DNA from 4 places in the Sodalis sp. RH20 genome. Region 3 is predicted to be linked to each of the others. Evidence: predicted binding sites of a transcription regulator. Region 3 holds the regulator's gene; each other region holds the start of a gene.
The links. The regulator LexA, encoded in region 3, represses DNA repair genes until DNA is damaged. The targets are predictions, from matches to a motif close to TNCTGTATGTACATACAGNA.
Positions count from the first base shown of each region.

Region 1: the regulator LexA is predicted to act here: its motif matches at 1,444-1,463, upstream of umuD (translesion error-prone DNA polymerase V autoproteolytic subunit).
Region 2: the regulator LexA is predicted to act here: its motif matches at 1,672-1,691, upstream of umuD (translesion error-prone DNA polymerase V autoproteolytic subunit).
Region 4: the regulator LexA is predicted to act here: its motif matches at 1,898-1,917, upstream of mutH (DNA mismatch repair endonuclease MutH).

Region 1 covers NZ_CP178733.1:3,982,179-3,986,140, reverse strand. Annotated here, with positions in the region: gene ACL2XM_RS18375 (DmsA/YnfE/YnfF family dimethyl sulfoxide reductase) at 1-1,128, opposite strand, end outside; gene umuD (translesion error-prone DNA polymerase V autoproteolytic subunit) at 1,479-1,895, shown strand; gene umuC (translesion error-prone DNA polymerase V subunit UmuC) at 1,898-3,163, shown strand; gene ACL2XM_RS18360 (winged helix-turn-helix transcriptional regulator) at 3,134-3,538, opposite strand; gene ACL2XM_RS18355 (SDR family oxidoreductase) at 3,637-3,962, shown strand, end outside.
Region 2 covers NZ_CP178733.1:5,849,447-5,853,408, forward strand. Annotated here, with positions in the region: gene umuC (translesion error-prone DNA polymerase V subunit UmuC) at 1-1,220, opposite strand, end outside; gene umuD (translesion error-prone DNA polymerase V autoproteolytic subunit) at 1,223-1,654, opposite strand; gene ACL2XM_RS26760 (GntR family transcriptional regulator) at 2,231-2,896, shown strand; gene ACL2XM_RS26765 (type 1 glutamine amidotransferase) at 2,944-3,645, shown strand; gene ACL2XM_RS26770 (ABC transporter substrate-binding protein) at 3,718-3,962, shown strand, end outside.
Region 3 covers NZ_CP178733.1:4,449,091-4,453,052, reverse strand. Annotated here, with positions in the region: gene plsB (glycerol-3-phosphate 1-O-acyltransferase PlsB) at 1-891, opposite strand, end outside; gene ACL2XM_RS20320 (diacylglycerol kinase) at 1,017-1,385, shown strand; gene lexA (transcriptional repressor LexA) at 1,506-2,114, shown strand; gene ACL2XM_RS20310 (CsbD family protein) at 2,520-2,729, shown strand; gene zur (zinc uptake transcriptional repressor Zur) at 2,961-3,470, opposite strand; gene rcsA (transcriptional regulator RcsA) at 3,639-3,962, opposite strand, start outside.
Region 4 covers NZ_CP178733.1:5,881,581-5,885,542, reverse strand. Annotated here, with positions in the region: gene ptsP (phosphoenolpyruvate--protein phosphotransferase) at 1-921, opposite strand, end outside; gene rppH (RNA pyrophosphohydrolase) at 934-1,461, opposite strand; gene mutH (DNA mismatch repair endonuclease MutH) at 2,152-2,844, shown strand; gene ACL2XM_RS26895 (TerC family protein) at 2,928-3,650, shown strand; gene ACL2XM_RS26890 (YgdI/YgdR family lipoprotein) at 3,675-3,893, shown strand.

The sequences.
Region 1 (3,962 bases), 470 kb from region 3:
TTTGGTCGCGCCGATTTCACGCGCCAGCTTGATGATCCGATCGCGGGGGATACTGGTGATCCTCTCCGCCCACTCCGGCGTCTTGGCGATGCCGTCGTCGCCCTGGCCGAGGATATAGGCTTTGTAGTGGCCGTTGGCCGGCGCGCCGGCCGGCAGGGTTTTTTCGTCGTAACCGACGCAGTAGGTATCCAGAAACGCCTGATCCACCAGATTTTCACTGATCAATACCCAGGCGATCGCCGACACCAGCGCCGCGTCGGTGCCGGGGCGAATGGGGATCCATTCATCCTCGCGCCCGGCGGCGGTATCGGTATAGCGCGGATCGATAACGATCATGCGCGCGTTGGAGCGCTCGCGCGCCTGCTCAAGATGGTAGGTAATGCCGGCGCCGCTCATGCGGGTTTCCGCCGGGTTGTTGCCGAACATCACCACCAGTTTGGTATTAACGATATCCGAGGTGCTGTTGCCCTCGTTGCTGCCGTAGGTGTAGGGCATGGCGGCATTGATCTGGGCGGTGCTATAGGTACCGTACTGATTGAGGTAGCCGCCGTAGCAGTTCATCAGGCGGGTGATAAGCGAGCCCGACGGTGACGAGCGGGCGAAATTGGCGCCGGTGGCGCCGGAGGAATAATTGATATACACCGCTTCGTTGCCGTAATCCTTGACGATACGCTTGAGATTATCGGCGATGGCGTCCAGCGCTTCATCCCAGCTGATGCGCTGGAATTTGCCTTCGCCGCGTTCGCCCACGCGCTTCATCGGATATTTCAGCCGTTCCGGATGGTTCATCCGCCGGCGCATGGAGCGGCCGCGCAGGCAGGCGCGCACCTGATGATCGCCGTATTCATCCTGGCCGGTGTTATCGGTTTCCACCCAATACACCTCGTCGTCGCGCACATGCAGCCTGAGCGCGCAGCGGCTGCCGCAATTAACCGAACACATGCTCCAGACCACCTTATCGGCCGTTCCCGCGGTCGTTGCCGGGGTAACGGCCGCCCGGGCGAACAGGAAAGGGAGCTGCAGCGCGCTGCTGGCCAACAGCAATCCCCCGGTCGCCACGCCGCCTTTCACCAGGCTGCGCCGGCTGATGGCGGCTTCGCCAAGCAGGGTTAATGTCTTGTTCTTCATCTCTCACCCGTCACATTGCACACACAAAGCGTTGCAGCCCGCAATCCTATAAAGCCTGATAGTTACTGGGGTTACAATTCATGGGAGCATAATGCGCGAAAAACAGGCGGAAAAACTTGTTCCCGAACAAAGTCGCATAACAAAAAGGGTTTTTAAGAACCAAAAGTATGAGTTACGTCTCGTTTTATCATACAAATATGCGGCGCCAGGCCGGCGCATGGGCGCCAGCCACGCGTGATCTTAAATCCAATGATTATCAGCCGTTTGTCGCCGCCGTGGTTTTTCCAGCTTCACATGTTCCCCCGGTCGCATCTATACTGTATGTAAATACAGTATATGGAGTGGCCGTTATGAAGATTTATCCCGCGGCGTTGGGCATCGGCGTACCGCTGCCGTTTTTTGGCGATAAAGTCGCTGCGGGGTTCCCCAGCCCGGCGCAGGATTATGTTGAACATCGCCTGGATATCAACGCCATCTGCGTGCGCCATCCGGCCAGCACCTATTTTGTCCGCGCCACGGGTGAATCGATGATTGAGGGCAATATCCGTGAAGGGGATATCCTGGTGGTGGACAGCGCCCTTAAACCCGACCACGGCAATATTGTTATCGCCTCCGTCGACGGCGGCTTTACCGTGAAACGCCTGCAGCTTCATCCCCGCGCGCGGCTGATGCCGATGAATCCCGCCTTCGCGCCCATTCCCATTACCGAAGACAGCCAGGTGGAAATCTTCGGCGTGGTGACGTTTATCATCTACGCGGCGCTGTAGCCATGTACGCGCTGGTGGATATCAATTCGTTCTACGCTTCGTGTGAAACCGTATTCCGGCCGGAATTGCGCGGGCGCCCGGTGGTGGTGCTGAGCAACAACGACGGCTGCGTTATCGCCCGTTCCGCCGCCGCCAAACGCCTTGGCGTTGCTATGGCCGCGCCCTATTTCAAGATTCGCCGGCTGCTTGAACAACATGGCGTGGCGGTGTTTTCCAGCAACTATGCCCTGTATGCCGATATGTCGCATCGGGTGATGACCCTGCTGGAGGACATGGCGCCGGCGGTTGAGATCTACAGTATCGACGAGGCCTTTCTCAATCTCACCGGCGTCGGCCATTGCAGGGCGCTGGAACAGTTTGGCCGCGAGGTACAGCAAACCCTGTTGCAGTGCACGCATCTGCATTCGGGGGTGGGTATTGCGCCCAGTAAAACGCTGGCAAAGCTTGCCAACCACGCCGCCAAGCAGTGGAGCAAAACCGGCGGCGTGGTGGATCTGTCCTCGCCGCTGCGCCAGCGTAAGCTGATGGCGCTGATGCCGGTGGAGGAGGTGTGGGGCATAGGACGCCGGCTGGGCAAAACGCTGCGGGCGATGGGGATCGGCACGGCGCTGCAACTGGCGGATTCCCATCCGGCGTTTATCCGTAATAATTTCAGCGTGGTGCTGGAGCGCACGGTGCGTGAGCTGCGCGGCGAACCCTGCCTGGAGGTGGAGGAAATGCCGGCGGTGAAGCAGCAGATTATCTGCAGCCGCAGCTTCAGTTCCCGTATCACCCGTTACCAGGATATGCGCGAGGCGGTATGCAGTTATGCCGCGCGCGCGGCGGAAAAACTGCGCGGGGAAAACCAGTTTTGCCGGCAGGTCGCGGTCTTTGTGCGCACCAGTCCGCACGCGGCCGGCGAAATCTATTACGCCAACCAGGCCACCGGCCGCATTCCCGTCCCGACCAACGATTCCCGGGATATCATCGCCCAGGCGACGGCCTGCCTGGATAGCCTGTGGCTGGACGATCGGCGTTATCTGAAGGCCGGCGTCGTGCTGGGCGATTTTTATGACCGGGGCGTGGCGCAGCTCGGCCTGTTCGACCGGTATAAGCCGCACGTTAACGCCGAGGCGCTGATGGCGACCCTGGATAAGGTCAACCGCTCGGGCCGGGGGCAAATCTGGTTTGCCGGCCAGGGCATCCGCCGGGACTGGCAAATGAAACGCGACATGTTGTCGCCGGCCTATACCTCCCGGCTAAGCGATCTGCCCCGCGCGGCGCTCTAGGCCGGCGCCGGCCTGTAAATCCTCCTGGTGCGCGTCGACCCACGCGGCCAGGGACTGTAGCGGCGCCTTCAGCGTCTTACCCAGGGCGGTGACCTGATATTCAACCCGGGGCGGGATTTCGGCGAACGCGGTACGCCGCACCAGGCCCTTGGTTTCAAACGCGCGCAGCTGACGCGTCAGCTCCTTTTGCGTGATGGGGTAGACCCCGCGCTGCAGTTCGCCAAAACGCACCGGGGCGTCGATAACGATCAGCCGGTAGAGGATGGGAATGGCCCATTTGCCGGCCACCAGCTCGACAAAGGTAAGCATCGGGCAGGGCGTTATCGCCGGCGGCGGTAATATTTTTTTCGGTTGCGCAATCGTTCGGGTCGTCATTTCATCCCACTCGCCTCTTTAGTATCCTATTGGTACCTACTATCATTTTAATACTATCTTATAAATAATGGCATTTTTCACCTGTCAGAGAGATAAAAATGCCTCGTTTAGCCGATAAATTTGCCTTGATCACCGGCGGCACCAGCGGTATCGGGCTGGAAACCGCCCGTCAGTTCCTGGCCGAGGGCGCCACCGTCGCCATCACCGGACGCAACGCCGATGCGCTGGCGCGCGCCGCCGCGGATCTGGGCGAACGGGTGGTATGCCTGCAAAGCGACGCGGGCGATGTGGCCGCCCAGCCGCTCCTGGCCCAAGCGCTTGCCACCTTGTGGCCCCGGCTGGATGTGCTGCTGATCAATGCCGCCGACGTGACCCACCGTCCGCTGGAGGAATGGGATGAAGCCGCCTGGGATCGCCTGATGGC
Region 2 (3,962 bases), 1.4 Mb from region 3:
GGCGATAGCATCTCGCGCTTCATCGCCCAGGCGGGGGCGATGCCCTGGCCCGCAAACCCGATATGGCCGATACCGGTCTGGTTGATGCGGTCGAGCACCGCCATCAGCTCACGGCTGGACGGACGGGGAGGATGGTCGTCAAACAGCTGGAACTGGGCCTGGCGGGTGGGAGAAAAATCATTCAGCATTACCCCCGCCTTGGCGTAACGGGGGCCGTCGCGCCAGATGCGCTCCAGGCCGCGCACGGCGGCCGCCATAATATCCCGGGTATCCTGGGTGGCGGTGAGCAGCGTTTCGCTGGCGCCGTTGGCATAATAAGGCTCATTGATGGCGTAGGGGGATGAGCGGATAAATACCGCTATCTGGCGGCAATACTGTTTTTCCTGGCGCAGTTTTTCCGCCGCGCGCCCGGCGTAGCGGCAGACCGCCTGGCGCATGGCGGCAAGATCGGTGACCCGGCCGCCAAACGAGCGGCTGCAGACGATCTGCTGCTTGGCCGGCGGCTGCTGCTCCAGACTGAGGCAGGATTCGCCGCGCAGCTCCCGTACCGTGCGCTCCAGCACCACGCCGAAGGTTTTGCGGATAAAATGGATATTGGCGTCGGCCAGCTGCAGCGTGGTTTGCATGCCCATGGCGGTGAGTTTTTTGCCGATACGCCGCCCAACGCCCCACACATCCTCAACCGGCGTCAACGCCATCAGCCTGCGCAGCCGGATCGGATCGTCAAGCGCCACCACGCCGCCGGTGGCCGGCCACCGCTTGGCCGCATGATTGCACAGTTTGGCCAGGGTTTTGGTGCGGGCAATGCCTACCCCCACCGTCAATCCGGTCACCTCCCGCACCGCCGCCCGCACCTGCTGGCCGAACCGATCGTAGGGCACGCTGGCATTTATGCCGGCGACATCCATCCAGGCTTCGTCGATGGAGTACACCTCGGTACGGGGCGCCAGGGCTTCAAGCGTCGCCATCACCCGCGCCGACATATCGGCGTACAGGGCGTAGTTCGAGGAAAACACGGCGATGCGCTGCCGGCGCAATAACGCTTCCAGTTGAAAATAGGGCAGGCCCATTTTCACCCCGAGTTTTTTCGCCTCCGCCGATCGGGCAATCACGCAGCCGTCGTTATTGCTCAGCACCACGATCGGCACGCCGCGCAGATCCGGACGGAACAGGCCTTCGCATGAGGCGTAGAAGCTGTTGACGTCGGCCAGGGCAAACATGATCAATTGCGGGTGTCGTGAACGGCGAACAGCACCACGCCGAAGATTTCCAGCGTGTCGGGGTCGGGAAACAGTTCGGGGAACGCCGGATTCATCGGCTGCAGCGCCAGGCGCGGCCGCAGGCAGAGCCGTTTGACGGTAAATTCGCCGTCGACGGCGGCAATGACGATATCGCCGTGGCCGGCTTTTTCCGCCCGGTCCACCACCAGCAGATCGCCGTCGCCGATACCCGCGTCGGTCATGGAATCGCCGCTGGCGCGGACAAAATAGGTGGCGCTGGGATGGCGGATACAGTATTCGTTCAGGTCGAGGGTCTTTTCGACATAATCCTGGGCCGGCGAGGGAAAACCCGCCCGGCACCGGTCGGCGAACAGCGGCAGGGACAGCACCGGCAACAGGCCGGCGGGCGCAAAAAATGTCGTGATAATCTTCATGCTGATAAATCCATTAATACTGTTTATGTGTCCAGTATAAATAAATCAGGCGGTTTGAAAAGACGCCGAAGCGGGACAGCGGCCTAAAAAGCGATTAGCTGGCTGATAAATAAGGATCAAAAAATTTAACCGGCAGTGCATGGGCGTTATCTCGCTCATGTATATAATTTATATAGCTAATTATTAGTTAGGATATGTTATTGGTTTCATGCGGCAACCTTATGTTGCCCCAGGGCGCGGGCGCGGGAAAAACACCGCCATACGGATAACCTATCTCTGCGCGCCAGCCAGATCAAAAATGACTGCATTACTATTTCGCTTGCCGCCCCGCCGCTCTTTCTTCTGCCCCTGCTCAGCCCGCGCAATGCCTGCTACGGGCCTTGGCGGGATACTTGCGCCCGGCGCCGGACGCGTCCGCAGCCGGTCAAGAAATAAGATTTGCTTATTTTACTGCAATTCGCCGCCTGTTATCAGACGTTCAGGGCATTTAAGCGGCGGATGTTGCGGTAGACAAATGGTATACAAATAGAATACAAAATGAGGGCAGGGTAAAAATCATGCAGTACGGAGGCAATAATGAAAGCAACGGAATTAACCCCACCGCACGATCAATCGTTAACGCAAAATGCCTTTGACGCCGTGCTGCGCATGATCCAGGCCGGCGCCCTGGCCAATGGCGACGTGGTAAACGAACGCCGGCTGGCGGAACAGCTGGGCCTGTCGCGTACGCCGGTGCGCGAGGCGCTCGGCCGGTTGGAAGGCAGCCATTATCTGCGCCGATCGGGGCGGACGCTGCTGGTTAACGGCGTGGAATTAAGCGAAATTTTAGAAATCATGTCGGTGCGCATGCTGCTGGAAGCCGACGCCGCCCGCAGCGCCGCCGGCAAGATGTCGGCGGCGAAGCTGGGCGCCATCCGCCAGCGGCTGATGGCGATGGCCGGTCCCGATCAGGTTACGGCCGGCCATCATTGGGAAGTCGACGACTTCCTGCATCTCAGTATCGCCGAGACCAGCGGCAATAAGCTCTTGCTGCGCCTGATAGGCGAGCTGCGCACCCGCACCCGGATGTTTGGCAAAGAGACCGTGCCCTCGCGTTTTGAACCGGGGCGCAACGAGCACCTGGCGATCGTCGACGCCATTGAGGCGGGCGACGGCGAGCGGGCGGCGCAGGCGATGGTGCGGCATATCGAGGGCGCGCGCAACGCCATATTCCAGTCGGTCACCGGCGGCGGTTCGCGCTAACTACCGGCCGCCGACAGCGGTCCGTTAACGAATATCAGGAGGGCCCAATGGGTCGCAAGCGTCTGCTGTATCTTCACAACGGTCAATCGCAACAGACGATCGCCCGCCTGGACGATCGTTTTGAGTCATGGGGGCTGGAGGTTGACCGCCACTGGGCCTACCAGAACCAATTTCCGGCCGACCTGACCGGTTATGACGGCATTTTTCTTTCAGGCAGTCCGCACGGCGCTTATGAAGATATTCCCTTTATCCACCGTGAACACCAGTTGATCACGCAAGCCGCCGGCCTGGGCATCCCCATGCTGGGGATCTGTTTCGGTAGCCAGATCCTCGCCTCGGCGTTGTGCGGGCGGGATCAGGTGTTCCGGCGCCCCACGTGCGAAATCGGCAATAAATGGCTGCAGGCGACACCCGCGGCCGCCGGCGATGCCATCGCCTCCGGCATCGTGCCGCAGGTGTATATGTTTGTCTGGCACAACGATGAAGTGCGCGCCACCCATCCCGACATGACCATCCTCGCGGCCAGCGATCAATGCCCCAACCAAATTTGGCGTTATAAAGATCAGCCAATCTGGGGTATCCAGGGCCATCCGGAAATTACGCTGCGGCAGGCGCCGCTGTGGTTTGAGCAAAACCGCGCCACCATGGAGCGCGACGGGGCGGATATCGGGCATCTTATCGCTACCGCCGACGAAGCCGCGGCGGCCAAATCCATGCTGACCCGCTTTGCGGCGTTTATCGCAAGCTAACGGCTTATCGCCCGGCGCGGGGCAGGGTTTCGTGCCGGGAACGATGTTTCCAGTGATGAAGGGAGAGAAGTGATGACAAGATTGCGCATAAAACTGCTCGGCGCGTTTGCCGCCGCCACGGTCGTTGCCGCGTCGGCGCTGCCGTTAAACGCCGCCGCAGCCGATGAAATGACGTTTGCCAGTTGGGGCGGCGCATACCAGGATGGCATTCGCGCGGCCTGGATGAAACCTTTTACCCAGGAAACCGGCATTGAGGTTATCGAGGATACCAATCCGGTTATCGCGCGTATCAAGGCGATGGTGGATACCCATAAAGT
Region 3 (3,962 bases):
CTCGGCCAGTTGCCGGACGCGTTCGGCATTGCGCACGTGCAGGCCCTGGTATAGCCGGTTCCAGGTCCAGCTTAATACCCGATCCGACAAGCGCACGGCTTCATAGGAAAAATCCGCCGCAATTTCTTCCATCAGCTCGATGGCGTTTTGCTGCGCTTTATCCGTCGAGATTTTTTTGGCGCGGGCTTCGTCCTCCACGGCTTTTTCAATCGCCTTGGACGCCAGCAGCTTATTAAATAAATCCTGACGGACAGGCAGTCGCGGCCCCACAGCCACCAGGCGTTGGCGGGCAAAATGAATCATGGCGACGCGTGCCAGCTTCTGCGCGATGGTTTTATCGGTGCCATGCTCGGTCGCCATATAGCGCATGGACAGCGGACGGGAAAAACGCACAAAGCTGTCGCGCCCCAACCACAAGACGGCGATAAACTTCTGGAAACCATTGAGGAGGCGCAACTGGGGCGCCGGCTGGTTCAGCTGCGCTTCACGGCCGGGCGATCGTCCGAACATAACGGATACCGGCACCATCTGGACATCAAGCTGCGGATTATTGCGATGTAAATCCAGATAATCGTGAAACAGCTTCACGGATTCCAGTTTTTCGGAAAAATAGCGAAAAATACGGGGGCCATCGTGGATAAAGACGTAGCGCGGCAAGACGACGCCATCGATCTCTATCGGTATCAGCGGATCGGACAACCCCAGTTGCAGACATTGCGCGCGCAGGGTGAGCAGGTCCGTCTTGGAGTTATAGGGCAAAACATACATCATTGGCCGCAGCGGGTCCAAGCCGGCTTCTTGCCGGGGATTGGCGGGAATGGCTTTACTCCGCACCAGTAGCCTGAGCGGTAAATTCAACAACGTATAATAAATAGTACGCCAGCCTGACATATCTTCGTGAAGCCTCTTGTTAGCATTGCGCCACAAGAATACCAGAAACCGCGCGACAGATCTGTGGTGATGCGAACGAGAAGAAACGGTAATATAGGCACAATTTTTCTTTAGCGCGCAAAATTATGGCAAACCAAACCAACGGACTTCGGCGCATCTTTAACGCCATGGGCTATTCCATAAAAGGATATCGCGCCGCCTGGCGGCATGAAGCCGCTTTTCGCCAGGAAGTGGTGGTTGCCGTGGTGGCGGTTGCCCTTGCCTGTTACCTGGAGCCAGAACCCGTGGCGCGGATTTTATTGATCGGTTCGGTATGGCTGGTGCTGATCGTTGAGATCGTGAATAGTGCTATTGAAGCGGTGGTGGATCGCATCGGGCCGGAGCTGCATCCACTTTCTGGCCGGGCGAAGGACCTGGGCTCGGCGGCGGTGACCCTGGCCATTGTTTTGGCGCTGTTCGTGTGGATAACGCTGTTATGGCGGTATATTCCTTAAAATGGCCGGCGCGGCCGGTCGTCGGCAGGGTTTTATCACATTTTGCAACGCTTGTGGTTTTCAATTGCTGCGGACCTGTATATACTCACAGAAAGACTGTATAAACAAACAGGGGACGGAATGAAAGCATTAACCGCCAGACAACAAGAGGTATTTGACCTCATCCGCGATCATCTTGCGCAAACCGGCATGCCGCCGACCCGGGCGGAGATCGCGCATCGTCTGGGATTTAAATCCCCTAACGCCGCCGAAGAGCACCTTAAGGCGCTGGCGCGCAAGGGCGCCATTGAAATCGTTTCCGGCGCCTCGCGCGGCATCCGGTTATTGATAGAAGAAGAAACCGGCCTGCCGCTGATCGGCCGCGTGGCCGCCGGAGAACCCCTGCTGGCCGAACAGCATATCGAAAGCCATTACCAGATCGATCCCGATCTGTTTAAGCCCCACGCGGATTTCCTGCTGCGTGTCAGCGGCATGTCCATGAAGGATATCGGCATCATGGACGGCGATCTGCTGGCGGTGCATAAAACCCAGGATGCCCATAACGGTCAGGTCGTGGTGGCGCGAATCAATGACGAGGTCACGGTAAAACGCCTGAAAAGACACGGTAACATCGTTGAGTTGCTACCGGAAAACAGCGAGTTTTCGCCCATTATTGTCGATTTGCGCGAGCAGGAAATGTCCATCGAAGGTTTAGCGGTCGGCGTTATCCGCAACGGCAACTGGATTTAACTCACGGTGCTCCATGGCATCCTGAATATCCCTTATCCCGCGTCAGCGAGGATTTTATGGCGGATAACCGGCGACGCGGAATGCGGGTTCGCCGCCATAAAAGTGCTGCGGCGCGGCCGCTGCCGCTAGCGGTATTTATATTTAGTTACAATTAGCGGTGTACGGGCTGATACCTTCTACCTACTGTTTTATTTCACCTTATAGCCCATACGGCGTTTATAACCCTGCCAATATGGTCTAATCATCTGCTGAATAAACCTTATGCCAAATCCCCTGCTATACTTTAGACATAGGGTTAACTTATGACATGCAGGTTTTGGGACGCAATACGTGTCCTCGCTATGCGCTAACAAAACCTGGAGTGGCAGATGTTGACTGAGAAACCGATAACCAAGGAGAACTCCGATGAACAAAGATCAAGCCAGCGGTAATTGGAAACAGTTCAAAGGTAAAATGAAAGAACAATGGGGTAAGCTTACTGACGATGATCTGACGGTAGTTGAAGGTAAACGCGATCAGTTAATCGGTAAGATCCAGGAACGTTACGGTTACGGTAAAGAAGCCGCGGAAACGGAAGTAAAGGACTGGGAAACACGTAACAAATATCGTTGGTAATGATTTTTGGAAATCATGACTAATGATGACTAATGCATATTCACTGTGCGGTTATGGCTTCCTTAAGTGTTCCTACCCAAAGGTACAAGGACGTACCACCTATTTAATATGATCCTATCAGCATTCCTCTGTTTTGCGGCCTCTCCAATGTATTAACCAAACGCGTTATCTCACTTCAGCCATAATAAACGTCATTTGCTCCCGGGTTCTTGTAAAAGCCAAAATGGGACGCTAGCGTTTCTTTATCGCTACGCTATGATCGTGTCCGCAGTCCTGGGGATTGTCACAAGCTTGCACTTCGGCGCATAAGGTACAAAACCCGTGTGCCTCGACGACATTATGGCGCATGGCGAAACCCGTGGCTTGCGCCATTTTTTGCAAAATATCTTCAATGCCTTCGGTTGATTGTTCAGTCACCTGGCCGCAGCGATCGCAGATAAAGAAGGCGGAGGTGTGACTGGGCTGCTCAAAATGGTGGCAAAGAACAAAGCTGTTAGTGGATTCCACTCTATGGATAAAACCTTGTTCCAGAAGGAAATCCAGCGCGCGGTAAATTGTCGGCGGCTTTGCCTGCGGTTCCGTCGCCCGCAGCAGATCAAGCAGGTCGTAAGCACTGATCGCGCCATCCTGCTGTGTCATCAGGCGCAACACTTCCAGTCGCTGTGGCGTCAGGCGCACGTTGCGTTGCTCACATAATTGTTCAGCCTGGCTGAGCAATTGAGACTGATCGGTGGTATTCATAGCGTTTCCCCCACTGCTGATTTCCGCCCTCTATCTTATCATGAAGGCGGAAAAACGCCGAATATTGGCGTGTTTTAACCCATATTGTCACCGGCAAAAGGGTGAGGGGACGGGGATCGGGGGCAGGTTTCTTTAGCTGTGGCGTTCGAACGGAGCCGCTGGTTTTCATCAAACGGGATAACGGATATTGATACTATCTGTGACGCTGTTGGCAATAGCAATTAAATGGTATATCACCTGTTTATTACTGGCCTTGGTTTTCCGCTTAATATTTATTTTGTGAGAAGAAAGCGTTTTTTCTTTAATGTGCAATTGGGTACAGATATACATGGTGTCATAACCTGACATCCACATGGTTAAAATTTCTACTTCGGTCTTGCTAAAACGCAGCGGAGAGAACCCGATGGCGGAATCGTCATTGCGCCAGGCTTTGGTGTCCATAAAGTAACGGATTATCATTAACAATGTGCTGATCTTTATAAATTTTGATAA
Region 4 (3,962 bases), 1.4 Mb from region 3:
AAACAGCAGGCGTTGCCCGAGGGCACGTAAATCGCCGGCGCGCTCGCGCATATAGCTGTCATTCAACTGCGCGAACTGCTCGGCGAACAGCTCGATAACTTGTTTTACCGCCCATTCGGCCATGGCGCCGGCATCGATTCGCGCAAACAGCTCACGCTTTAAGCGCGCGTCGTTAAGCAAATGGGAGTAGAGATCGAAAATCGCCGCGCTGTCTTTTTGCGCATTGGCGGTGAAACGCTTGCTAAAACGGCGGAACTCCGCCGCCGCTTCGCCGAGGGCGAGCGTCAGGCGCTCGCGCTCGCGCGCGCTGTCCAGCGACGAAGCTTGAAAAACCTGATCGAGCGAAGGCTGGCTGTTGTCCACCCACCCCTGGGCTATCGCCACGCCGGGGGCGGCGGCCAGCGCGCGGATGCGCGTCTGGCGGTATTGGCCGAACAGCGCGTTGAGCTGGGATTGCGACAAAATACCGGCCATTTGCGTGGCCAGCGTCACCATAAAGGATTCTTCGCTTTCGTCGAACTGGCGATGTTCGCGCTGCTGCACCACCAATACGCCCAGCAGCTGGCGGCGGTGGATAATCGGCACGCCGAGGAAGGAGCGGAAACGCTCTTCTTTTACCGCCGGAATGTACTGGAAGCTGGGATGGTTATGGGCATCGGCCAGGTTGATGGGCTCCGCCAGGCGGCCCACCAGCCCGACGATCCCCTGGTCGAAAGCCAGCGTGATGGTGCGCCCGCGCGGTTTTTGCAAACCACGCGTGGCCATCAGGTAGTAGCAGCGGCGATCGTTATCGGCCAGATAAACCGAACAGACTTCGGTATCCATCGCCAGACAGGTCTCATTGACCAGAATTTCCAGCGTATCCGACAGGCGCGGCGCGGCGGCGACCTTTTCAACGATTTCCCGCAAGCGCGTGAGCATATTCTGCGTGGCTTAACCCCTCTTCCGTCTGTAGCCTGGGAGAGTCCGTTGCACAGCGCTTTCCTGCAACGGCATGACAATAGTAGAAAACTCTTTCATTACCCGGCGGTAAACGTCCCGCTTAAAAGAAACCACCTGGCGCACCGGGTACCAGAAACTGACCCAGCGCCAGCCGTCGAACTCAGGGGTGCCCCCGCGCTGCATATTGATATCGGCGTCCGGGCACATGAGCTGCAGCAGGAACCATTTTTGCTTCTGGCCGATACAAACCGGCTTGGTGTCCCAGCGTACCAGACGCTTCGGCAGCTTGTAACGCAACCAGTTACGGGTGGAGGCCAGTATGCGCACATCCTTACGGCTCAGCCCGACCTCTTCGTACAGTTCACGGTACATGGCCTGTTCCGCGGTTTCGCCGGGATTAATGCCGCCCTGGGGAAACTGCCATGAGTGCTGCCCATATCTCCTGGCCCATACCACCTGCCCATCACGATTACAGATCACAATACCAACATTCGGGCGGTAGCCATCATCATCGATCACCGGACTACCTCGATTACATAAAATGCAAGATAGCCTGATTGTTTCACACTCGCTCAATACGGTAAACCACTGCTTTTAAGGAATGTCCGACTTCCTGGACGTCGAATGGCGTCCGGATGCGGCATGGTTATCAACAGCCGGGGATAACTGCCGGTGCTTTTATTCACTTTTTCTGTGGATAGGTATGTGCAGAACACTGGGTTAAAGAGGGAAAACTTTTCGCCGCGCGCCGGCTTTGCAAAACGCGCCGCGGGAAAACACAATGATTTTCAATCGCCTGTTGCCGGATCCCGCAGTGGGAACGATCGTGCGGGATCCGCCTGTCCACCGGTTGCGCGCGATGAGGTTAAAAAACAGACGATGATGATTTTATCCACAAATTATGCTGTAAAGCGCGGCGATATATGTACAAACCTGTAAAAAACAGGGGCGTCAAGGCTGTAAATAGTGACAGTAGTGCCAGTTTATTAGGTTTATCCCATACTTCTGTGGATAACATGGTGTAAGATCCTGTTCATTGTCGCCCGCTTCAGGTGTACAACCTCGGGCGCGCCGGCGGCAAAACGCGATCGGCGCTTAAAAAAGAGTGTGAAATCATGCTATTATTTATGGCTGATGATTAAATGCCGATCCTGGGTCGGACGGCCCCGGCGGCCGATTAGTTTTTATACAGCACGCGGATAACTATTTATGACCCTTCCCCTCATCGCCACACCGATCCTCCCGCCGGGGGACGAAATAGAGCTATTGGCGCGCGCCAGCGCCCTGGCGGGCTATAATCTGGGTGAACTGGCGGCGCACGCGGGCCTGGTGCTGCCGGCCAACCTGAAACGTGATAAAGGCTGGATCGGCGTCTTGCTGGAACGTTACCTGGGCGCCAGCGCGGGCAGTAAACCCGAGCAGGATTTTGCCGCCATCGGGGTGGAACTGAAAACCATACCGGTCGACAGCCGCGGCCGCCCCCTGGAAACCACCTTTGTCTGTGTCGCGCCGCTGACCGGCAACAGCGGCGTCACCTGGGCGTCCAGCCATGTCAGGTATAAGCTGGCCAGGGTACTGTGGATACCGGTGGAAGGCGAACGCGCGATCCCGCTCACCCGACGCCGTATCGGCACGCCGCTGCTGTGGAGTCCCAGCGCCGAGGAAGAATCGCTGTTGCAAAATGACTGGGAGGAATTAATGGATTTAATCGTACTCGGGCGCGTGGAACATATCACCGCGCGCCACGGCGAGGTGCTGCAGTTGAGGCCCAAGGCCGCCAATAGCCGGGCGCTGACCAGGGCCATCGGCGAATTCGGCCAGCCGATCATGACGTTACCGCGCGGGTTTTACCTGAAAAAGACCTTCACCGGGCCAATGCTGGCACGGCATTTCCTGATGTAAATGCATTTTACCTTGCCTGCTGCCCTTTGGACCTGTTTATAATATTCGTTTAAGCTTCGTTTACATTTAGGTAATGGATCACAATGTTTGATTGGATCGTGGATCCCGATGCGTGGCTGGCGCTGGGAACACTGACTGTTCTGGAAATCGTCCTTGGTATTGATAATATCATTTTTCTCTCCCTGGTCGTCGCCAAGCTGCCCGCGAGACAGCAAGCCAAAGCCCGCCGTCTGGGCCTGTTCGGCGCCATGGTCATGCGGCTTTGCCTGCTGGCGTCCATTTCGTGGGTGATTCGCCTTACCTACCCGTTGTTTACCGTTTTCGCGACCGAGGTATCGATTCGCGACCTGATATTGCTGCTGGGAGGATTGTTCCTTATCTGGAAATCCTGCCGGGAGATCCACCAGGCGCTGGAAGGGGGTGAAGCCGATCAAAGCACCAATGTCAGTTCGTTTCTCGGCGCCATCACGCAAATCATGCTGCTGGATATTATCTTCAGCCTGGATTCGGTGATTACCGCCGTCGGCCTGTCCAATCACCTGTTTATCATGATGGCGGCGGTGGTGATCGCGGTGGGCGTGATGATGTTCGCCGCGCGGCCGATAGGAGAGTTCGTCGCCCGCCATCCCTCGGTCAAGATGCTGGCGCTGGCGTTCCTGATTTTAATCGGCTTTACCCTGATCCTCGAAAGCGTTGATATTCATGTACCTAAAGGCTACATTTATTTTGCGATGTTTTTCTCTATGGGCGTCGAGGCGCTGAACCTTCTCAGGAATAAGAAAGTCAGCCACGCCCGTCGTAATTGATCCAATGCTTAACATGGACATAACATGAATAAAAAAGTGGCAATCGTATCGGCGGTGTTATTCACCGTCATGCTATCGGGTTGCGCCAGTGATTATGTGATGGCGACCAAGGACGGCCGGATGATTTTGACCCAGGGCAAACCTAAACTGGATAAGTCCACCGGCCTGATTCGCTATACCGACGAGCAGGGCAATGATATGCAGATTAACGGTAATGAGGTATCGCAGATGATCGCGCGCTGAGCGTTCGGCGCCCTTGTCGGTTAAACATCCCCGCCCGCCCATTTTGCGCTTTTCCCCGCGCCCTGGCTT